DNA from 3 places in the Spirillospora sp. NPDC127506 genome. Region 1 is predicted to be linked to each of the others. Evidence: riboswitches for the same ligand, from Rfam matches in the RefSeq annotation. Region 1 holds a riboswitch; each other region holds the start of a gene.

Region 1 (7,634 bases):
GGTCATCGTGGAGCCGGGCGTCAAGACGGGCGTCCCGGTCCGCATGGACAACCCCAAGGAGGTCGGCGCCGACCGCATCGTGAACGCGCTCGCCGCCGTCCACACCCACGGCGGGCCCGCGCTCGTCGTCGACTTCGGCACCGCGACGACGTTCGACGCCGTGTCCGCCAAGGGCGAGTACGTGGGCGGCGCCATCGCGCCGGGCATCGAGATCTCGATAGACGCGCTGTCGTCGCGCGGCGCACAGCTCCACAAGATCGAGCTGGTCCGGCCGCGCAGCGTGATCGCGAAGAACACGGTGGAGGCGCTGCAGTCCGGCATCATCTTCGGGTTCGCCGGGCAGGTGGACGGCATCGTCGAGCGCATGTCGGACGAGCTCGCCGCCGACCCCGAGGAGGTCACGGTCATCGCCACCGGCGGCCTCGCCCCGCTCGTCCTGGAGGAGTCCCGCAGCATCGACGTGTTCGAGCCGTGGCTCACCCTCATCGGACTCCGCCTCATCTACGAGCGCAACACCCCGTAGCCTCCCAACTCGTTCGCGGGGCACGGGACGGGGTCGATAGCCTTGAGCGGTGAGTGACGAGACCTTCGACGAGCTCCCGGAGCAGATGCGCGTGCGCCGGGAGAAGCTCGACCGGCTCCGCGAGAGCGGGATCGACCCCTACCCGGTGACCTTCCCCCGGACGGCGACCATCACCGAGATCCGGGAGAAATACCCCGACCTGGAGCCGGGCACCGAGACGGGCGACAAGGTCGGCGTCACCGGTCGCGTCATGCTGATCCGCAACACCGGCAAGCTGTGCTTCGCCACCATCAGGGACGCCGGCGGCGACCTCCAGGTCATGCTGTCGCTGGCCAAGGTCGGGCAGGAGCAGCTCGACTTCTGGAAGCGCGAGGTCGACCTCGGCGACCACATCGGCGTCGAGGGCGAGGTCATCACGTCCCGCCGCGGCGAGCTGTCGGTCATGGCCGACCGCTTCGCCATCACGTCCAAGTGCCTGCGCCCCCTGCCGGAGAAGCATGCCGGCCTGACCGACCCGGAGGCGCGGGTCCGGCAGCGGTACGTCGACCTCATCGTGAACGACGAGGCGCGGAAGATGGCGCGGCTGCGCAGCGCCACCGTGCGCGCGGTGCGGGACTTCTGGCACGAGGAGGGCTACCTCGAGGTCGAGACGCCCATGCTCCAGCCCATCCACGGCGGTGCGGCGGCGCGTCCGTTCAAGACGCACATCAACGCCTACAACATGGACCTCTACCTGCGCATCGCCATCGAGCTGTACCTGAAGCGGCTCGTGGTCGGCGGCATGGAGAAGGTCTTCGAGATCAACCGGAACTTCCGCAACGAGGGCGCCGACTCCACGCACAACCCCGAGTTCACGATGCTGGAGGCGTACGGCACGTATCTCGACTACAACGACATGGCCGACCTGACGCAGCGGATGTACCAGAAGGCGGTCGTCGCCGCCCTGGGCACCACCGTGGTCGTCCATGACGGCGTGGAGATCGACCTCGGGCTGACCGAGTGGCCGCGCGTCACGCTCTACGGCTCGGTGTCGGAGGCCCTGGGCGAGGAGGTCACGCCGCACACGCCGATCGAGGCCGTCCGCAAGCTCGCGGACGCGCGCGGCATCTCGTGGGACCCCAAGTGGGGGCAGGGCAAGCTCGTCCAGGAGCTCTTCGAGGAGCTGATCGAGCACACCCTCATCCAGCCCACCTTCGTCATGGACTACCCGGTCGAGACGTCGCCGCTGACCCGCCAGCACCGGGACGAGCCCCTCCTCACCGAGAAGTGGGACCTCATCGGCTTCGGGACGGAACTCGGCACCGCCTACTCCGAGCTGGTCGACCCCGTCGAGCAGCGCCGCCGGCTCACCGAGCAGTCGCTGCTCGCCGCGGGCGGCGACCCGGAGGCCATGCAGCTGGACGAGGACTTCCTGCGCGCGCTGGAGTACGCGATGCCCCCGACGGGCGGCGTGGGCGTCGGCATCGACCGCATGATCATGGCGTTCACCGGCAAGGGCATCCGCGAGACGATCCTCTTCCCGCTGGTCAAGCCCGAATGACGACCGGGAGGTCGCGCAGGCCCCGCAGGACGAGGTTGTCCCGGTAGACGAGGTCCTGCCCGGCGAGGGCCACGTCGCGTTCGAACAGTTTCCTGAGCGCGACCTGGCCCTCCAGCCGGGCCAACGGCGCCCCCAGGCAGAAGTGGATGCCGTGGCCGAACGAAAGGTGCCGCGGGGCGTCGCGTCCCTCGATGTAGCGCGTCAGGTCCAGCCGGTCCGGATCGTCGAACACGGACGGGTCGCGGTTGGCGGCACCCGTCAGCAGCAGGATGAGCTTCCCGCGTTCGATGAGCGTCCCGTCGAGGTCGACGTCCTCCAAAGCGGCCCTGAGGGTGAGCTGGACGGGCGGGTCGTAGCGCAGAAGCTCCTCAACGGCGGCCGGGACGTTCTGAGGGTGCCGCCGGAACAGCTCCAGCTGCGCGGGGTCGCGGAGCAGCGCCAGGGCGCCGTTCCCGATGAGGTTCACGGTCGTCTCGTGCCCTGCCACGAGCAGCAGCACGCACGTCGCGAGGAGTTCCTCCTCCGACAGGACGTCCCCGCCGTCGGAGACGTCCACGAGCGCGCTCACGAGGTCGTCCTGAGGCCGGAGGCGCCGCTGGGCGGCCAGCTCCCGGAAGTAGACCGCGAACTCCTCACGGGCCTTCTCGCGCAGCCGGATCTCGGCCTCCGGCAGGAGGAAGTCGGGGTCGAGGCCGCGTGCGAGGCTGTCGGACCAGCCTTTGAACAGGTCGCGGTCCCTGGCGGGGACGCCGAGCATCTCGCTGATCACGATGACGGGCAGCGGGTAGGCCAGCGCGGCGATCAGGTCGACCTCGCCGGACACGCCGTCCAGCAGCTCGTCGACCAGCGCCTCCACCCGCGGCCGCAGCCGCTCGACGAGCCTCGGGGTGAACGCCTTGCTGACCAGCCGCCGGAGCCGGGTGTGGTCGGGCGGGTCCATGGTCAGGAACGACCGGTTCCGGGCGCGGGACTCGCGCCACAGCCCGCCGCTCTCGGGCCGATGCCCGAACCGGGGGTCGCGCAGCACCCGCTCGCACAGCTCGTGGGAGGTGGTCACGCGGAGGCCGACGTCCGTCCGGTGCAGGCGGCTCTCGGCGCGCGCGAGGCGGCGGTAGTGCGGGTAGGGGTCGGCCCGGAAGGCCGGATCCCCCGGATCGAACCCGAGGACCGCCGCGGCCTCGACCTCGACGACCTGCCCCGTCCTGTCCTCCATCCCCCCAGTCACCCGGAAATCAGACGAGATGTCAACAGGGTGACGGGGACGGGGCGTTAAGCGCTTTCGCGGACGACCAGTTCGGGGCGCTGCACGACCTGGCGGTGCTGGTGGGACTTGCCCTCGCCCATCTCGGCCAGCGCGAGCTCGGCGGCCTCCCAGCCCAGCTCCCGGCGCGGCTGCCGGACCGTGGTCAGCGGGACGGCGGCGCTCGCGGCCAGCTCGATGTCGTCGTAGCCGATGACGGCGATGTCCGCCGGGACGCGGACGCCGAGCCGGGTCAGCTCGTTGATCAGCCCGATGGCCAGCAGGTCGTTGGCGCAGAACACGCCGTCGGGGCGCGGCGACATCGCCATCACCGCGTGGGCGGCGGCCTGCCCCTCGGTGGGGCTCAGGGCGTCCTGGACGAGCGTGGCGGGCTTGCCGAACCCGGCCTCGACGATCGTCCGGGCGGCGCCGTCGCGGCGTTCCACGCAGGGCTGCGGCTCCGGGACGCCGGTCACGAACACGATCCGCGCCCGGCCGATGCCGAGCAGGTGCGCGGCGGCGATCTCGCCGCCCGCGACATGGTCGACGCGGGCCGAGCAGGCGTGCGAGGAGTCGCGGTCGATCAGCACCACGCTCATGCCGGCGGCGCGGAACCGGGAGATGTCCCCCGGGTCCAGCCCGACCGGGATGATCAAGACCCCGGCGGCGCGCTGCTCCTCCAGGAGTTCCAGGGAGCGGCGCTCCTTGGCGGAGGAGTGGTCGCTGGACAGCCAGAGGGCGTCATGGCCGGCCGCGTTCAGCGCCGCCTCGGCGCCGCGCGCGACATCGGACGCGTACGGGTTGGCGAGGTCCTCGACGACGATGCCGAAGGCCCGGCGCGGCTGGTCGCCGAACTCGCCCGCGGTGCGCTCGGGGCCCCGGCGGAGCCGGCGCGCGGACTCGTTCCGCACGAATCCGAGCTCCTCGATCGCCGCGCGCACGCGGTCACGGGTAGCTTCGGCCACGAGGTCTGGCCGGTTTAGGACATTCGAAACGGTCCCAACTGAGACTCCAGCACGCCTCGCGACCTCACGAATACTGGTCTGTGGCAACTCGCTCCTCGTCCCGACCCGGGAGAGTTTCCCCAGGTAGTGGCGTTATGCACGGCATATGCCCGCTGCCGCGACTACGCAGCGTCACTAAACGGACGCGTAGCGCATTTGGACAACGCTTGACGGGCCGGATCCGGCCGCCTAGCGTTCCGAGCCGAAGCGTAGCTTGAAACGATTCACGATCTTGGTCCGCGGCGAGATCTGGCGAGTTCGACGAGAAGGGACGGGTGCGGATGGCTGGCGATCTCATCCCGTCTCCCTCGGACGACCAACGAGTGAATCGTCACCCGGAGTTCCCCCGAACGACCCCGCAATCGGCCAGGCGGCCACCTCCGGCCAAGCGCGCGAGACAGAAAAGGAACCCGATGATCTAAGTCCGGAAGGCTCCGGACCCGGCAACCCAACGCGTACAGAGGCCCAACCCGTGCCTGTGCAGCGGACGGCTGCATCCCCGCGGTCATCACCACGGACGAGGGAGGACGGAGTGGAAACAGCCACACTCGCACGTCGTGGCACCGACGATTTCGGGCTGAGCGAGGAGGAGATCCGGTTGCTCGCACAGATCGCGAGCGGTGTCACCGCCGATGTGGCGGCGCGCAAGCTGGAGCTGAGCGCACGGACCCTGCGGCGCCGGTTGCGGACGATCTGCGACCGGCTGGAGGTCAACACCCCTATCGAGGCCGTGGTGTGGGCGGCCCGGAGGCAGCTCATCTAGCCGGCTCCACCCCCGACGCTCGCCAGGGGACGGGCGAGCGTCACCGAGAGATCCAGGCGGCGAACACGGTCGAATCCCGTCCGACCCCGCAGCGGCGGCGCCGGCGCCCTGGCAGGTAGGTCCCTGCAGGAGGCGTCGCCGCGGACGGTGTTCGAAGCCCACGCCGATGGGTCTCTTCACCATGTGCACGGGTGACCGGGCAAGGCCGTTCCGGGGCAGGGGCCGCTAGGCGACCCGGACGGCGCCGGCGAAGGGACGCCCGGCCAGAGGCACGATCTTCACGACGTCACCCGTCTGGGGCGCGTGGATCATCTTGCCGTCACCGACGTACATCCCCATGTGGTGCAGGTCGGAGTAGAAGAACACGAGGTCGCCCGGCTGCAGCTGGCTGCGCGACACGTGGGTTCCCGCGTTCCACTGGCTGCCGGTGTAGTGCGGCAGGTTGATGCCCACCTGCCTGTAGGCCCACATCGTCAGGCCGGAGCAGTCGAAGCTGTTCGGGCCGGCGGCGCCCCAGACGTACGGGCGGCCGAGCTTGGTCATGGCGTACCGCAGCGCCTGCGCGGCCTTGCCGGTGCCGATGACGGGCAGCTTGGCGAGCTGGGTCGGGTCGCGCTTGACGATCGTGCCGCGCACCTTCTCGTAGGCCGCGGTGACCTTCTTGCGCTGCGACTCCAGCTTGGTGCGCAGGTCCTTGACCTGCTTGGCGCGCGCCTCGGCGGACTTGCGGGCGCGCTGGGCGGCCTGCATGGCCTGCATGAGCCCGAGGACCTTGGTGCTGTCCTGCTTGGCGAAGTAGTGGAGGGTGGCGGCCTGGTCGAGGACGGCCTGCGGGTCCTGGGAGGCGACGAAGGAGACCGTGGGATCGGAGCCGCCCTGCATGTAGCTGGTCGCGGCCAGCGCGCCGACCTTCTGGCGGATGGCCTGGAGCGCCTTCTCCTGCCGCTCGGCGTTCTCGGCGGCGACCTTGGCGGCGCGCTGCGACTGCGCCAGCTTCACCTTCAGGCCGTTGTACTGCTCGGTCAGCTGCTCCAGCTGGTCGGCGAGCTTGAACGCCTGGGACCGGAGCTCCTTGGTGGACGGCTTCGGGTCGGCGTGCGCGACGGCGGTGGATTGCGGGGCGATGACGTGCGGTGCGGCCGTCAGGGCGATGAGCGCGCCGGCGACGGTGACCGCGCGGCCGCGAAAACGTGAAAGAGATGCAGGCCGCGATTGCTGCACGAATTCTCCTCTCCTCGTCCGCCTACCGGGTTAGCTGACGGGTTGGGGCCGGAGCAGCCCGTCCGCGAGCATGCGCGGGCAGTGCCGCGGCGTTGCGGATTCACCCCTGACGGCGCCGGTCCGGGGGACGCATCCCCGAACGCTCCGAAAGTGGGTCCCCGGCTCCCCGGGGCGCTGGTTGCGACCCGCGGGACTCGGCGGTGCGGCCTCCGTTCTGCGGGTGGCCGACGTCAGCGATGGACACTAACGGAACGCGCAAGGGATGCCAACCAGAACAGGTGAAATCGCAGGTCGTGCGGCGAGGCGCGTGTTGCGCCGAGCACGTTCAGTAACGGGGAACTGTGGTGCGCGTCACTTTTCGAACGCCGATAGCCGTGCCTAGTTGTTTCTATCTAGTTCTTCTTGTAAGGCGCCCGCGGCACGTCTGCCTACGCGTGCGTTCGATAAGACCAGGTGTTCGATAATCTCGCCTGTTTGTGGAGGTCGTGATCCGGCGTGCCCGCACCGCCGACGTTCAGGAGATCCGCAGGCTGGTCGATCTGTACGCCGGGTCGGGGCGACGCCTGCTGAAGAAGTCGACGGTGAAGCTGTACGAGGACGTCCAGGAGTTCTGGGTCGCCGAGGAGGTCCGGCAGGGGGAGCCGGGTCGCGTCGTGGGCTGCGGCGCCCTCCACGTGATGTGGGAGGACCTCGCCGAGGTCCGCTCCGTCGCCGTGGACAAGGGGTACGGCGGACGCGGCATCGGGCACCGCATCGTCGCCCGGCTGCTCGACACCGCGCGGGAACTCGGCGTGCGGAGGGTGTTCTGCCTTACCTTCGAGGTGGAGTTCTTCGGCCGCCACGGCTTCCAGCCGATCCTCGGGACTCCGGTGGCGCCAGAGGTGTACGAGGAGCTTCTCCGCTCTTACGACGAAGGCGTCGCGGAGTTCTTGGACCTCGACCGGGTCAAGCCGAATACGTTGGGCAACACCCGGATGTTGCTTCGCCTGGAGGACTGACCCAATGAGCGATTCCCCCAACCGTGGTCGGCGTTACCGAGCGCCGCAGGGGCAGGGTTCCTACGGCCCCCCGCCCCCGTACCAGGGTCCCCAGTGGCAGCAGCCCCGGCAGCCGTCACAGCAGCAGTGGCAGCAGCCCTCGCCCCAGCAGCAGTGGCAGGAGCCTCAACAGGGCTGGGGGCAGACCTACGAGGCGTCCTACGGCGAGTACGGCGGCTCCCATGGCGACGAGCCGCAGCTCGCCCCGATCCTCCGGCGGGCCGGCGCCCGGCTCCTCGACAACGCCCTCGTCGCGGTCTTCGGTTTCGCGCTCATCCTGCCCGTGACGGTCGCCGCCTTCGGGCT
Region 2 (7,634 bases), on a different contig from region 1:
AGCGAGCGGGAGCTGGCCGCCGCGCGCGAGTCGACCGCCGCGTCCGAGAAGGAGCTGCGGAGGCTGCGGGCCCGCGCCGCGCGGGCGGAGGCCGCCGCGGAGGCCGCCAAGCGGGCCGCGCGCGAGGGCCGCAACGTCGACGACGTGCGGCTGCGGATGCTGCTCGACACGCTCGTGGACGCGGCGCAGGGCGTCCGCCGCGAGCTGGCGCTGCCGTCCACGATCGGGCGCCCCGCCGACCTGGTCGGCGGGCAGGCGCACCGGGCGCTGCCCGGCCGGGCGCTGTCCGACGGCGACCCGCAGCTGCTCGACCGGCTGCTGACCCTGCCGCAGGTGCACCTGGTGGTGGACGGCTACAACGTCACGAAGACCGGGTACGGCGAGCTGCCGCTGGCGGACCAGCGCAACCGGCTGGTGTCCGGGCTCGGCGGGCTCGCGGCGCAGACCCGCGCGGAGGTGACGTGCGTGTTCGACGGCGCCGAGCTGGACGCGCCGGTGGCGATCGCGGCGCCGCGCGGCGTGCGGGTGAAGTTCAGCGCCCCGGGGCAGACGGCGGACGAGCTGATCGCCGAGCTGGTGCGGGCCGAGCCGCCGGGCCGCCCCGTGGTCGTGGTGTCCTCGGACCGCGAGGTCGCCGACGCGGCCCGCCGCGCCGACGCCCGGCCCTGCCCGTCCACGCTCCTGCTGCGCCGGCTGGGCCGGTCCTAGGCCGCACCGGCATAAGGAAGCCATAAGGCTGCGATAAGGGACGGGTCGCACTCCGTGATCATTTCGTCACGAAAACGAGACAATGATCGTCGATGTCAATTAAAGAGTGACGAACCGGTTGTGACGGGTGTTGCCCGTCGCTAATGTCGTCCGCTGACGTCGTGGACGAGAGGGGCGAAACCGACCGTGGCCAAAGATCTCATCGGGGCACCAGCGAAGGGGCGTGACCGGAGAGGCGGCTCGGCGAGAAGAGGCGCTTCGCGCCGCATGGCGGCCGTCGCCTGCCTCACCCTGACGGCCTCCCTCGCGTCTCCCCCGATGGCGGCGCACGCCGACCCCAAGCCGACCAGGGCGCAGGTCCAGAAGAAGCTCACCAAGCTCGCCGAGCAGACGGACCAGTTGGTCGAGCAGTACAACCAGCTCCGGGAGAAGCTCAAGGTCGCCAAGAAGAAGTTCGACAACGCGGCGGACGCGGCCAAGCGGGAGCAGGCGGCCTTCGAGGAGCAGCGCTCCAAGATCGCCCAGATGGCGGCCGCCGCCTACAAGAACGGCGACTCCGCGGACGTGACGGGCTTCGTCGGCAGCAAGGACCCGCAGGCGATCCTCGACCAGGCGGCCGTGTTCTCCCACCTGTCGCACGAGCGCAGCTCCCAGCTCACCCAGTTCCTCGCGACCGCCCAGCGGCTCCGCCGCGAGGAGTCGCAGGCCAAGACCGCCCTCGACGAGGTCAAGGCCAAGACCAAGGAGCTGCAGGCGAAGAAGAACAAGCTCGACAAGGAGGTCGCCAAGCAGAAGAAGCTGCTGCGCAGCCTCGGCGGCGGCACCTCCTCCGGCGGGTCCTCGGGCGGCACCGGCGGCACCTACAACGGCCCGGCCAGCGGCCCGGCCCGCAAGGCGCTCGACTTCGCCTACGCGCAGCTCGGCAAGCCGTACCAGTACGGCGCCGAGGGCCCGAACTCCTACGACTGCTCCGGCCTCACGATGAAGGCGTGGGCGGCCGCGGGGGTCAACATCACCCGCACGACCAACTCGCAGTACGCCGCGACCAAGCGGGTGGCGAAGAGCGACCTGCAGCCCGGCGACCTGGTCTTCTTCAGCGGCCTCGGCCACGTCGGCATGTACGTGGGCGGCGGCAAGATGATCCACGCCCCGCGCACCGGCAAGACCGTCGAGGTGGTCAGCATCACCTCGGGCTACTACCTGAGCAACTACTACGGCGCCGGGCGCCCCTGACGCCCCGCCCCGCACGCCCCCCGCGGGTGTGACGGAGCTCTCCCCGACGACGGACCAGGTCTGACCTGGTCCGTTGTTGATTTTGGGGGGTTTGCCTTCTGTTGGGGCTTTGGTACCTTGTCACCACCCCGGCGCCCTCCAGACGCCGTGGCCCCGCGGCGCCCACCAGGCGCCTCGGTCCCACGCGGCGCATCCAGCCGCCGCGTACCGGCGGCGCGAGCCACGCGCCGTCCTCCCTCCCCGGGCGACACGATCCACGTGCCGTCCAGCGGCACCGGACGGTGCCGCGGCGGTCCGCCCCCGGACCGCGGCCGGCCCGGCCACCGTGCGCACGCTCACGGCGTGCATGGCGCTGAGAGCGCAGCCACGGCGGTCCTCGCGGGTCAGGCCCCCAGGACGCCCCGGCAACGGCCGGCGTCCGCGCACAACATCAGGAGCCGCTCGTTCGCACGCGGGAGACAGGTCCCGCGCCGGGCCCCATCTCGCCCCCAGGAACGCAGCGGCAGCGCCGAGTCCGCGTCAACGCGGAACCGGGGACCCACACCGCCGGAGTCCGGGAGACCTCCCGGACGGGCATTCCGGCACCCGGGGTGAATCGGTGCGTCTCTCCCGGCCCCGTTCCGGTAGAGCCCGCCGTAGGGCCACTTCCACGCCCGAACCCGTCAGCTAACCCGGTAGGCGTCTGGAAGAACGAAGGAGTGAGTTCCGCAGCGTTGCCTGGGCGTGGCCGCCCGACGCGCGGCCACGCCCGAGCACACTGCACTCCGCGGACGCCCCCGTCCCGCGGAGCCCCCATCCGAACCGGCGTGCCCTCCGGCACGCCACCGCCGAGTCCGCGGTCCGCCGCGCGCACACGCGCGCCCGGACGCGGAGCCGGGGACCCATCGTGTCCTTTTTCGGGGTGAATCGGCATGCCCGCCATGGGCGGCCGTAGGGCGGCTTCCACGCCCGAACCCGTCAGCTAACCCGGTAGGCGGCATGGAAGTCGAGGAGATGTCCCCCCGTGCCAGGCGCACATCGCAAGAAGACCGCGGGCAAGCACCGCAAGCCCTCCACCCTGTCCGTCACCTGGCGGACGACCGGCGGCGTGCTCGTCGGCGCCGCCGTCCTCGGCACCGCCGCGGCCACCGCGCAGGCGTCCGTCCTGCCGTTCGCCTCCGCGCCGGCGACCGCCGCGGCGGCCGGCGTCACCACGGCGAAGAAGGCCGCCGGCGGCTCGTCCAAGGGCGCGTCCAAGGACAGATCGGCCCGGACGGCGGAGAAGGCCCCCGGGAAGCCCGGGAAGAGCCCGGACGGCCAGCGCCCGCGGGGCGGGCCGGCGAAGAAGCCGAAGGCGGCCGCCCCCGGGAAGTCCGGGGACGCGCGGCCCACCGCCGAGGAGGCCATCGAGATCGCCAAGTCGCAGGTGGGCGTCACCGAGGACGGCGGCGGCGAGACCAAGTTCCAGAAGTGGTACATGGGCACCGCCCGCGCCAAGGAGACCGTCGCCCGCGACGGCGGCTCCATCAGCGGCTACAGCGACGCGCAGTGGTGCGACATGTTCGTCTCCTGGGTCGGCGAGCAGCTCGGCTTCACCGACCAGATCGGCATCGACGCCTGGACGGTCGCCCACGCCCGCTGGTTCCGGCAGCACGGCCGCTGGGGCACCGAGCCGCGGCCCGGCGCGATCGTCTTCTACGCGTGGAGCGGCGGCAAGGCCGTCAAGGACATCCGGCACGTCGGCATCGTGGTCAAGAAGATCGACGGCGACACCATCGAGGCCGTCGAGGGCAACACCGGCAACGCCGTCAAGATCAAGAAGCGCTCGGCCGACGACGTCGTCGGCTACGGATACCCCGACTACCGGTCATGACGGCGCTCCGGGCGGCGCGGGCTGCATAGGATCGCGGCCATGGAGGACGGTCCGGAGCGCGGGGGCTCCCTGTCGCGGCGCAGGGTCCTCGCCCTCGGCACGGGCGGCGCCGCCGCGCTGCTGGCGGGCGGCGCCGGCCTCCTCGGCGCCCGGCCGGGCGGCGGCGCGCCGCCGCGGGACCGCGCCTCCCGCGGCGATCCGTCCGGCGCGGCCGGGGCGTTCGCGCCCGAGGCCGCCGCCCCCCTCTTCGCCAACCGCGCGCGAGCCGTGCGGGACGGCGACCGCGCCGCCTTCCTCGCCACGGTCGGCAGTGCGCCCCGGGCGTTCCAGGACGTCCAGTCCCGCATGTTCGACAACCTCCGCAGGCTTCCCCTGGAGGGCTGGCAGGAGCGCGTCGTCGCCACCCAGGCGGCGGACGGGAGGGGCGCCGTCGTCCGCACGGAGATGCGCTACAGGCTGCGCGGCTACGACAGGGGCTACGCGGCCCGCACCCGCTACCTCGCCCTGGCGCCGCGCTCGGGCTCCTGGACGGTCGTCGGGGACGGAGCGTCCCACGGGCTCACCGACGACGCCTGCATCTGGGACGGCGGCCCCCTGAGCGTGGTGAAGGGCCGCGCCGGCCTCGTCATAGGCGACGCGGGCGGCCTCGAAGGCATCGCCGAGCGCCTGGACGCCGCCGTGCCCGTCGTCACGAGCGTCGTCGGCCGCGGGTGGGCGCAGCGGGTCGTCGCCCTCGTCCCCGCGGACACGGCCCTCGCGTCGGCGCTCGCGGGCCCCGGCCAGAGCCTCGACGAGATCGCCGCGCTCGCGACCGTCGTGCCGGCGGCGGGCGCCGGCCGGGGCGAGGACCGCGTCATCGTCTCCCCCGGCACCTTCGGCCGCCTCAACGGCCTCGGCCGCGACGTCGTCCTCACCCACGAGCTGACCCACGTCGCCATGGGCGGCGCCCGCGACCGGCGGACCCCGCTGTGGCTCATCGAGGGCTTCGCCGACTACGTCGGGTACCGGCGCGTCAAGATCAGCGTGCGGTCGGCGGCGGGCGAGCTGCGCCGCGAGGTCGCCGCGGGGCGGGTCCCGGCCGCGCTGCCCGCGGCGGCCGCGTTCGCGGGCGGCTCCCCGCGCCTGTCCCAGGCGTACCAGGAGTCCTGGCTCGCCTGCCGGATGGTCGCCGACCGGTACGGTGAGGCGGCGCTCGTCCGGCTCTACCGGACGGCCGGGCGCGTCTCGGAGGCCGCCGCGCTGCGCGACGTGCTCGGTCTCACCCGGGACCGCTTCACCGCCCTCTGGCGCGACTACGTGAAGAAGGAGCTGCTCAGATGAGCGAGCGAAGCGATCCGGAGGACGCCGGGGGCCGTCCCCCCATGAAGGACCTGGCGGACGAACGGGCGGACGAGCGGGCGGGCGAGGCGCGGGGCGAGAGCGCGGAGGGCGGAGCGTCCGGTGCCGCGCGGGCGCGGCGGCCCCGCGTCGCCGCGGCCGTCGCCGCCGCCGTGCTGTTCGCCGCCGTCGCGGCCGTCCTCGCGCTGACCACCCCGTGGAACCCGCTGCCGGGGCATGTGCCCGGCGGCCGCGTGCGGGCCGATCCCGCGCTCGACTTCACGCCGGCCGAGATCGCCCGCTCCAGGGCGTTCGACTCGGCCGTCAACCCGCCCGCGTACGCGGGGCTCCTGGCCGGCGTCGCGGTGATCCTCGTCCTCGGTTTCACGCCGCTCGGCGCCCGCTTCATCGGCCTGGTCACCGCCCGCACCCGGCGCCGCCCCCTCAAGGTCATGGTCGCGGCGGCGGCGCTGACGGCGCTGCTGCGCGTCGCCGGGCTGCCGTTCGACGTGTGGCGCGAGTCGGTGCTGCGCCGGTACGGGCTGTCCACGCAGAGCTGGCCCGCGTGGCTCGTCGACCAGCTGAAGTCGCTCGGCGTCACGTGGGTCATCTGCACGATCGCGCTGCTGCTCCTGTACGCCCTCGTCCGCCGGTTCCCCCGCTACTGGTGGACGGGCGCCGCCGCCGGGGGATTCCTCCTCGTGGTGCTGGTGTCGTTCATCTACCCGGTGGTCGTCGAGCCGGTGTTCAACGACTTCCACTCGCTGCGGCAGGGGCGGCTGCGCACCGAGCTCCTCGCGATGGCGGAGCGGGACGGAGTGCCCGTGAAGGACGTCCTGGTCGCGGACGCCTCCCGCCGGACGACGTCGCTGAACGCCTACGTGTCCGGGTTCGGCTCCACGCGCCGCATCGTCCTCTACGACACGCTGCTGAGGTCCCCGCGCCCGCGGATCGAGTCGATCGTGGGGCACGAGCTGGGCCACGCCAAACGCGACGACGTCCTGTGGGGCACGCTCGTGGGCGCGCTGGGCATCGCGGGGGCCCTGTGCCTCCTCTACCTCCTGATGACCTCTCCGCGGCTCCTGCGGCGCGCGGGGGTCGATCCCGGCGGCGCGCCGGACGAGCCGGACGGCCGGCGCGGCGCGGCGGACCCGCGCACCATCGCGCTGCTGCTCGCGCTCGTCACCGCCGGGACGCAGCTCGCCGCGCCCGTGCAGAACCTGGTCAGCCGGCGCATCGAGGCCCGCGCGGACGCGCACGCGCTGAATCTCACCCGCGACCCGTCGACGTTCGTGTCCATGCAGCACGAGCTGTCGGTGCGCAACATCTCCGACCTGAGCCCCGACGCCCTGGAGTACGTCCTCTGGATGACGCACCCGTCCGGGCCCGACCGGATCGCGATGGCCCGCGACTGGGCGCGCATGAACGGGGTCGGGGTCCCGCCGCCGCTCCGCTGAACGGGCACGGCGGCGGGACGCGCGGCGGTCAGTTCCCCTCGGCGCCCTGCTTCGCCGGCGCCTCGGGGTTCCGGCCCTGCTGCGAGGACAGCGTCGCCGCGTCCGCGTGCGGCGCGGTCGTCACCGGCCGCTTCAGCGCGCTGCCCTTCACCCAGTCGTTCCAGCCGAGCTGCCAGTAGCCCCAGCCGTTGTCGGGCTCCAGCTCCCGCTTGCTGCCGGTCACCTTCACCACGTCGCCGCGTTGGCTGAGCTTGTAGAACCACTTGGCGTTGGACGGGCTGATGTTGATGCACCCGTGGCTGACGTTCTCGTGCCCCTGGGAGCCGACGGACCACGGCGCGCTGTGCACGTACTCGCCGCTGTTGGAGATCCGCACGGCCTTGTACACGGTCAGGCTGTAGCCGCCGGGGCTTCCGGGACTGATGCCCATCCACTCCGACGTCATGGTGGTGGGGTCCTCCTTCGCCATCGTCAGGTGGACCCCGTTGGTGGTCGTGTACATGCGCGCGCCGCCCTTGCCCATGCTGGTCGGGATGGTGCGGGCCTTCTTGCCGTTGACCATCACGACCATCTTGTGGGTGTCCTCGCCCGCCGTGGACACGTGCGAGTCGCCGATCTTGAAGTCGACGGAGTAGTTGCGGCCCCCGTACACGTTCCCGCCGGTGCGCACGCCGCTGAGGTGCGCCGTGAACCTCACGTTCGTGTGGGCGGGCCAGTACTGCCTGGTGCGGAACACGACCTGCTGGTCGCCGAACCAGTGCCAGGCGCCCTCCACGGTCCTGTCCGCGGTGACCTCCAGCGCCCGCTCGACCGCCGCCCGGTCCTTCACCGGGCGCTCGAAGTTCATGACGATCGGTATGCCGACGCCCACCGTCTCCTTGTCGTAGGGCGCCTCGATCGTCACGTCGTTGGTCTTCTCGACCTCGGCGGTGGTGAAGCGGCTGGAGACCGTCCTGGTCTTGCCGTCCTCACCGAGCGCCGTCGCGGCGACGGTGTACGTCCTGCCCGGCTCCAGCGACCAGCGCGACCGCCACTGCGTCCGGTCGGCGCTGAGGTCGCCCTCGACC
Region 3 (7,634 bases), on a different contig from region 1:
GTCGGCGGAGCTGGCCGCCGCGGCGGGGGACCGGCCGTTCGCGGTGGTGCGCGCCATCGTCGACACGCCCGGCCGCCCGCTGGTCAGCCCCGCCACGCTCACCGGCGGGACGGCCGCGCTGCGCCGGCTGCGCACCGTCGGCCCGGCGCTGCGCGAGTGGGCGGCCGCCGCCGGCCCGCGCCGGCTGCTGCTCGCCGGGCCGCGCTCGTTCTGCGCCGGTGTGGAACGGGCCATCGAGATCGTGGAGCGCGCGCTCGACCTGCACGGCCCGCCCGTCTACGTGCGGAAGCAGATCGTCCACAACACCCATGTGGTGGACGACCTCGCCCGCCGCGGCGCCGTCTTCGTCGACGAGCTCGACGAGGTGCCGCCCGGCTCGGTGACGGTGTTCTCGGCGCACGGCGTCGCGCCCGCCGTCCGGGACGAGGCCGGGCGGCGCGGGCTGCGGGTCATCGACGCGACCTGCCCGCTCGTGTCCAAGGTGCACGCGGAGGCCCGGCGGTTCGCCGCCTCCGGTCACCTGGTCGCGCTGATCGGGCACGCCGGGCACGAGGAGGTCGAGGGCACCCTCGGCGAGGCGCCGTCCTCGACCGTCCTGGTCGAGACGCCGGACGACGTGGCGTCCCTGCCGGCCGGCCGGCCCGTCGCCTACCTCACCCAGACCACCCTCGCCGCCGACGAGGCGGGCGAGGTGGCGGCCGCCATCACCGGCCGGTTCCCGGACGCGGTCGGCCCGCACACCGACGACATCTGCTACGCCACCACCAATCGGCAGCGGGCCGTCGCCGGCGTCGCCCGCGACAGCGACCTCGTGCTCGTCGTCGGCTCGGCGAACTCGTCCAACTCCCGCCGCCTCGTCGAGGTGGCCGAGAGCCGGGGCACGCCCGCCGTCCTCGTCGACGGTCCCGCGGACGTCCCGCTCGGGCGGCTCAGGGGCGCCCGCGTCGTCGGCCTGACCGCGGGCGCGTCCGCCCCGCCGGCCGTGCTGGACGCGGTCGTCGACGTCCTGCGCGGGCTCGGGCCGGTCGAGATCAAGGAGCACACGGTCACGGTGGAGACGACCGAATTCACCTTGCCAAAGGAGGTCCGAACACAATGAGCATGCCGCTTCGCCAGAGCCTTCGCATCGGGACCTACATCCTCCGCAACAAGCTCCGCGGCCGGGAGAAGTTCCCCCTGATCGTCGAGCTGGAACCGCTGTTCGCGTGCAACCTCGCCTGCGCGGGATGCGGGAAGATCCAGCATCCGGCCGACGTCCTGAAAAGGCGCATGCCGGTCGAGCAGGCGGTCGCCGCCATCGAGGAGTGCGGCGCGCCGATGGTGTCCATCGCCGGCGGTGAACCGCTCATGCACCCGAAGATCCACGAGATCGTGGACGAGCTCGTGAAGCGCAAGAAGTTCGTCTTCCTGTGCACCAACGCGGTGCTCATTCCCCGCCACATCGACAAGTTCAAGCCGTCGCCGTACTTCGCGTGGGCGGTGCACATCGACGGGCTGCGGGAGCGGCACGACGAGTCCGTCTGCAAGGAGGGCGTCTTCGACGCCGCCGTCGCCGCCGTGAAGGAGTGCAAGCGGCGCGGGTTCCGGGTCACCACCAACACGACGATCTTCAACACGGACACGCCGCAGAGCGTCATCGACGTGATGAACTACCTGAACGACGACCTGCAGGTCGACGAGATGATGATCTCGCCGGGGTACGCCTACGACAAGGCGCCCGACCAGGAGCACTTCCTCGGCGTCCAGGAGACCCGCGAGCTGTTCAGCAAGGCGTTCGCCGACGGGAACCGCAAGCGCTGGCGGCTCAACCACTCGCCGCTCTTCCTGGACTTCCTGGAGGGCAAGGTCGACTTCCCCTGCACGGCGTGGGCGATCCCGTCCTACTCCCTCTTCGGCTGGCAGCGCCCCTGCTACCTGATGTCGGACGGCTACGCCCAGACCTACCAGGAACTCCTCGACGAGACCGACTGGGACGCCTACGGCCGGGGCCGGGACCCGCGCTGCGCCAACTGCATGGCGCACTGCGGCTACGAGCCGACCGCGGTCATGGCCACCGTCGGCTCCCTGAAGGAGTCCATCAGGGCGATACGCGACACCTGACCGGACCGCCCGGAGAGCGGGGGATCGGCCCCACTCTCCGGGCCGGGACGCTCGTCAGGCGTCCTTGAGCTTGACCGGCCGGTAGGCCTTGTACTCGCTGCCGGGGTCCAGGCCGTAGTCGCGCGTCCGGTGGTCGGTGCCGTACCGTCCCCGCTGCTCGTACGCCCAGTACTCCGTGTGCTCCTTGTCGGCCCACTTCTCGAAGATGACGACGTGCCGCGTGGTGTTGGTGCCCTGGGCGTCCATGACGAGGTCGCCCTTCTTGAGCTCCGACATCTTGATGCGCTCGGTGTACCGCGACGACGTCAGCCCGACCGTGTTCGGCCCCGGCTTCGGCAGCCGCAGGGCCATGGAGACGAATCCCGAGCAGTCCCTCCGGTAGCCGTCGCGGTAGCCGGTCTGGCTGTAGGGCACCCGGTCCGCGGAGTGCGGGTTCCACGTCTTGGCCCGCTCGATGACCCGCGACCGCTCGTCCTTCTCCCGTTCGACGGGCGCGGCCTTGCGCGGTTTCGGAACCGTGTGGACGGCGGCGACCGCGGCGCTGCCGTCGTCCGGTGCGTCCGCCGCGTGCACGGTCGTGGCCGCCACACCGAACACGGCGAGGCCGACCAGTGCGCCGTTGGCGCTGGGGCTCAGGCCGCGACGGCCCGAACGTTTGCTGTGCTTGCCTTTCAAAGGGGGGCTCCTTCTTCCATGAGCCGCCTACCGGGTTAGCTGACGGGTTCGGGCGTGGAAGTCGCCCTACGGCCATGGGAGAGGCCGATTCACCCCAGTGAGGGTGGGTCCCCGGCTCCGCGCGACGGCGGACTCGGCGGTTGCCGCTGCGATCCTGAGGGCACGTCGGCCCCGTGCACGGGACCCCTGTCCCATGCGGCGAAAGAGCGGCGCTGATGTTGTAAGGCCCTTCCGAGGCGACCGCCTCAGGGCCGCGCGACACGTGGATCGTGTCGCCCGTCCATCCGTGTGCCGGACGGGACAAGAACGCCTGGTGAGCGCCTTGCCGGGCGCCAAGCTAACGCAGATCGCCAAGCCAAGGCAAACTCCCGCAAAATCAAACCCCCAGCTCAACCCCCTGACGCACCTGTCCGCCAACGCCTCCAAGCCCCTCGCGGCGGGCGTTCCCGGCCGCTCCCGGCTCGGCTCCGTGATCTACGCCACGGCGGGGAGCCGGACCTGCGGGACATTCAGCGGATTCCAGAGGTGTCCAGCCTTTCGTTCATAGGGAGCGGCCTCCTGGTGGGCTGGTCAGGTCCCGCCGGCCGGGACCTGAACGCCCGGGCCGGTGCCGCGTTCGGCGGCGAGAAGGGCACCTCACCCACCGATGAATGGAGCAGCCGTGGCCCATGACGACGGCAGGCAGTACCAGACGGGTGGCCGGCCGGTCCACCCGCCCGGCCCCGGTGCGCCCGCGTCCCGGCCCGCCACCACCTACATGGGGTTCTACTTCTGGTACTGGTGCGGCGTGACCGTGCTCCTCCTCATGGGGAGCCTGTTCTTCCTCGCCCACGACCTGGTCGGCACCGGTCTGCTCGGGCTCCTGATCGCCGGGCTCTCCGCCCTCTACGCCCGCTACCTCTACCGGGGCGGCCGCTACCGGATGATGTTCATCATCTTCTGAGGGGGCGGCGCCGGGCTCAGCCCGTGCTCAGGCAGCCGTCGGTCGTGCCGCCGGACGGCACGAGCTGCGCGTCGCCCCAGACCGCGTCGTGCGACTTGTCCGGCGGCTCGGTGCCGTTCTCCGCCGCGATCAGGGCGGTTCGCAGGTTGAGCGTGGTGTAGGGGGAGATGTCCTCGTCGAAGACCGCGGGCTTGCGCGGGCCGGCGTTCCTCGTCGCCACGACCTTGTCGTCGCCCAGCAGGGTGAATTCGATGGTCACGTTGGGCGGATCCTCGTCCGGGACGCCCGCCAGCGCCTTGAAGCGCGAGTATTTCGCGGCGGTCGTCAGAGTGATGGTGGCGGGTCGGCCGATCACACTGAGCGCGACGTAGACGCTCCTGGCGCAGGGCCGGCCGGTGATGCGCGCGCCGCGGCGCCTGAACCAGCCGGTCTGGGGCTCGTGCAGCTGGCTGCTCGGCAGGTCGCGCAAAAAGACCGGCGCGCGCGCCGTGGCCGGAGCGCCGACCGCCTGCACCGGTTCGGACGGCTCGTAGAACCGTCCCCCGGGAACCTGCGTCGAGACGTGCGCCACGAGCAGGCCGTCGACGACGACGATGAGCACCGCCCCCAGGACGGCGGTCACCCCGCCCGTGTTGATGTTGAGGCGGGTTTTGCGCACGTTGGTGGTGTTGATGTCGCGGCCCGCCGCGTTGACCGTTGTCTGCACCGAGGGACGGCGCGCACCGCGCCCCACGATCGCCGCGATCAGCACCATGGCGCCGGCGAACCCGCCCCAGTACCAGTCGCCGCCCAGCACCCGTCCCGCCGCGCAGGCCCCCGCGCACGCGAGCACGATGAAAGCCGCCTTCGCCATCGTGCGGCGCGGCCCGCCGCTCTTCCGACCGCTCATCGGCGCGCCCCCGTTTCTCCTCGGCTCGCACGGCCGCCGTTCCCCAGGGTCCGATCGGCCGGTGATCTCCGCGCGCGTGCGCGTCCGCTCCGCCGTGCTCGGCCGAGCAGGGGTCAACCCTGCTCAAGACCGCCGCGGGCGGTCAACGCGGAAAGGAGCCGGCGTCGACCCCGCCTCCGCACTCGGGAGTGAGCCCTTCAGCTGGAATTCACCGCGAATGCGCAGGTCAGCGGGAAATGTGCACCGCCGCACCAATGAGAGAGGCCCTGGGCGGACGTTCTGGGAGAGCCGGAACGGCGTTGCACATTACTTGCCGGTATGGCGCACGTGCGCCATTGCGGCTCTACGAGCAGACCTTCGCGGCGACGGCGGCCTCGGCCTCCGTCAGGGAGCGGAGAACGGCCGGATCGAAGCCGCCCGTCGGAAAGCCGGTCGTGCCGACGGAATGGAACATCTTCTCCCGGCCTCTCTGATCGTGGGCGGCCCGGCCGGACGCGGCCTGGCGCGGCGAGATGACGAGGCCATCGGAGCCCGGGGCTCCCGGCGGTCCGGCGGACGCGGCGCGGCACGGTCAGAACTGGCCGCGGAACCTGGCGATGACGTCGCCGACCTTCGCGTCCGGCTCGCTGCTGCAGCTGTAGCGGATCGCGGGCGGGGCCAGCGGGCTGCCCGCGCCGGAGACGCCCTTCTCCCGGGCGATGTCGATGATCGCGTGCTGCTGGGTCTCGGAGTCCGCGTCGAGGAACTCCGCGCACGTCGAGTCGGCGGTGATGGCGTCGGAGGTCGCGGCCTTGACGATGAAGACGAAGACGAACAGCGCGGCGATCGCCCCCGCGGCCAGGAGCACCAGCCCGCCCGTGTTGATGGTCGTCTTCTTCTCGTTGGTGGTGGTGATGTCGCGGCCCGCGGCGGTGATGCCCCTCCCGGTGACGTTGCTCAGGGTGACGCGGCTCGACCAGGACGAGGCCGGGGCGGCCGACCGCGCGCGTCCCACGGCGTCCCGCAGCGCCGCGGCGAAGGCGGCGTCGGTCTCGGCCGCGTGCCGGAGCAGGTCCTGGACGAGCGAGCTGTTGCCCGGGTCCGTGGTGTACGCCGTGAACGCCGCCTGCCGCCCGTCCCGGACGAGCCGCCCCCGGACCAGGTCGTACAGGTCGGCGAGTGCCGGGTCGCCGTCGGCGCGGACGGAGCCGTCGGAGATGCCGGGGAGTCGCGCGGCGAGGACCTCGACCGCCGTCGTCGCCAGTTCGTTCGCGTGCACGGAATCACCTTTCGAGTTCGGACGGGGATCCGTCCCGCGGCGCGCGGGCGTCCCTCCGGATGCGGGTCCTCGGGAATCAGCCGCCCTCGCCGCGGCATTCGGCCGCGACCGGCGCGGTGGTGGTCTCGGCCTCGACCATGTTGAAGGAGTCGGATTCGCCAGCCGCGCACAGCTCCTTGCGGTCGGTGGGGCCGCTGCCGGCGCAGCCCGCGGCCAGCGGCAGCAGGGCGGCGGCGCAGGCGGCCGCGATGGACGGGCCGTTCATCGGAGGTCCCTCCCGGCGATCTCGGAGTCGGTGACGGTGACGTTGCGCCCCTGGATGCGGACGCCGCCCGGCACCGGCCCGGGCGGCATGCCGGGAGGCGTGTCGGGCGATGGGCCGGACGGCGGGCGGAACGCGTCGGCCGCGAGCCGCGCGGCGTCCCCGTCGTCGCCCGGGACGTACAGCCAGGCGCGCACCCGCGTCTCCTTCACCGCCACGCCGACGGGGCGGAACGCCTCCGGGTCGACGGCGGGGTCCCCGTAGCGGACGATGCCGCGGTGGACCTGCTCGGACACCAGGTAGGCGACCGGGCCGCGGGCCCGCTTGAGCGCCGCCTTCAGCACGGGCGCCTCGTTCAGCCGGAACGCCTCGTTGACGTCGCCGCCCACGAAGCCCCGCGGGTCGCGGTAGACGTCGCCGGCGTGCAGGACGACGCGCAGCCGCGGCGGCTCCGCCGGGGCGGCCTCGGCCAGGCGCAGGACGGCGGCGACGATCACCGGGCGCGGGACGTCCGCCGGCCAGAGCATCAGCACGGCGTCGCCGCGGTCCTCGTGGACGCAGCGCCCCCACAGCGCGCCGAGCGCACCGGACAGCCACGTGTACAGCGCGTCGCGGGCCCGCCGCTGCTCCAGGTCGTTGCGGCGGGCGAAGCCCTCGATGTCGGCGATCGCCAGGGTCGCGGGCGCGGGGTACTCGTTCACGGTCGTGCCTCCCATCGGGGTCACCGGCCGCCGAGAAGCGCGGCCAGGCCGATCGCGGCGAGCAGCAGGACCGCGAAGACCCCCACGGCCGCCGCCGCGGCGGCGGCCGGCCGGACGCGGCGGGCGAACCGGTGGATCGCGCCGCCCGCCCGCGCCGCACCGCCGTGCACGGTCAGGTCGCGGCCGGCGATGCGCGCGTCGCGGATGGTCAGGTCGTTGTCGGCGTGGACGTGGACCGACCACTGCTCGCCGGTCGCCGGATCGTGTTCCATGGCCGGGCCCCCTTGTTCACGGCGGAACGGCTCAACAGTGCGGAGTCGGGTTGCGGCAGGTCAACGCGATTGCGCGAGGTCGCCGCGGGCGCCATCCGGGCGGATGCGGCCCGGGTCCGGCGGGTCATCCCGTCGCCGCTGGTCAGCGGTGCCGTCCCGGGATTCCGGTACGTATCGGGAACGGCCGGGACGGATCCGGTGAGAGGCCGCGGAATGGCGCACGTGCGCCATTCAGCCGTCCGGTTCGGGAGACTCCGAGCCGTTCCCGTCGAACCGGGAGAGGAAGGCCGACAGGCGCTCGTCGCTGACGACCTCGACCGTCCCGTGCCCCGTCGCCACGATGCCCTGCTCGCGCAGCCGGCCGAGCGCCCGCACCACCGAGCTGCGCGCCACCCCGAGCATCTCGGCGATCTGGTGCTGATACCGGAACGGGGCCGCGTCGCCGCGCCGCGTCCGCTCCAGCAGCCGGGCCACCCGCACGACGGTCGGCTCGGCCCTGCCGTCGCCGTTCAGGTCGGCGCACCGCAGCCGGTG

Evidence for each region. A riboswitch is a leader RNA that binds a small molecule or an ion and turns the genes downstream of it on or off. The one in region 1 is predicted to bind cyclic di-AMP.
Region 2: linked by a shared signal. The riboswitch ahead of ABTW95_RS12950 (CHAP domain-containing protein) and the one ahead of ABTW95_RS34180 (C40 family peptidase) in region 1 are both predicted to bind cyclic di-AMP.
Region 3: linked by a shared signal. The riboswitch ahead of ABTW95_RS00825 (NlpC/P60 family protein) and the one ahead of ABTW95_RS34180 (C40 family peptidase) in region 1 are both predicted to bind cyclic di-AMP.

What each region holds. Positions count from the first base shown of each region.
Region 1 is NZ_JBEORG010000068.1:9,053-16,686, forward strand. Features, by position in the region: gene ABTW95_RS34155 (type III pantothenate kinase) at 1-523, shown strand, start outside; gene lysX (bifunctional lysylphosphatidylglycerol synthetase/lysine--tRNA ligase LysX) at 609-2,063, shown strand; gene ABTW95_RS34165 (cytochrome P450) at 2,050-3,276, opposite strand; gene ABTW95_RS34170 (LacI family DNA-binding transcriptional regulator) at 3,333-4,355, opposite strand; gene ABTW95_RS34175 (transcriptional regulator) at 4,840-5,070, shown strand; gene ABTW95_RS34180 (C40 family peptidase) at 5,296-6,291, opposite strand; cyclic di-AMP (ydaO/yuaA leader) riboswitch at 6,295-6,475, opposite strand; gene ABTW95_RS34185 (amino-acid N-acetyltransferase) at 6,768-7,289, shown strand; gene ABTW95_RS34190 (RDD family protein) at 7,294-7,634, shown strand, end outside.
Region 2 is NZ_JBEORG010000010.1:92,104-99,737, forward strand. Features, by position in the region: gene ABTW95_RS12940 (NYN domain-containing protein) at 1-708, shown strand, start outside; gene ABTW95_RS12945 (C40 family peptidase) at 976-1,941, shown strand; cyclic di-AMP (ydaO/yuaA leader) riboswitch at 2,438-2,637, shown strand; cyclic di-AMP (ydaO/yuaA leader) riboswitch at 2,790-2,933, shown strand; gene ABTW95_RS12950 (CHAP domain-containing protein) at 2,945-3,793, shown strand; gene ABTW95_RS12955 (hypothetical protein) at 3,833-5,113, shown strand; gene ABTW95_RS12960 (M48 family metallopeptidase) at 5,110-6,567, shown strand; gene ABTW95_RS12965 (L,D-transpeptidase) at 6,596-7,634, opposite strand, start outside.
Region 3 is NZ_JBEORG010000001.1:189,745-197,378, forward strand. Features, by position in the region: gene ispH (4-hydroxy-3-methylbut-2-enyl diphosphate reductase) at 1-1,099, shown strand, start outside; gene hpnH (adenosyl-hopene transferase HpnH) at 1,096-2,100, shown strand; gene ABTW95_RS00825 (NlpC/P60 family protein) at 2,155-2,775, opposite strand; cyclic di-AMP (ydaO/yuaA leader) riboswitch at 2,784-2,924, opposite strand; gene ABTW95_RS00830 (hypothetical protein) at 3,437-3,718, shown strand; gene ABTW95_RS00835 (NPCBM/NEW2 domain-containing protein) at 3,735-4,607, opposite strand; gene ABTW95_RS00840 (hypothetical protein) at 5,179-5,865, opposite strand; gene ABTW95_RS00845 (hypothetical protein) at 5,942-6,130, opposite strand; gene ABTW95_RS00850 (hypothetical protein) at 6,127-6,828, opposite strand; gene ABTW95_RS00855 (hypothetical protein) at 6,849-7,100, opposite strand; gene ABTW95_RS00860 (Crp/Fnr family transcriptional regulator) at 7,332-7,634, opposite strand, start outside.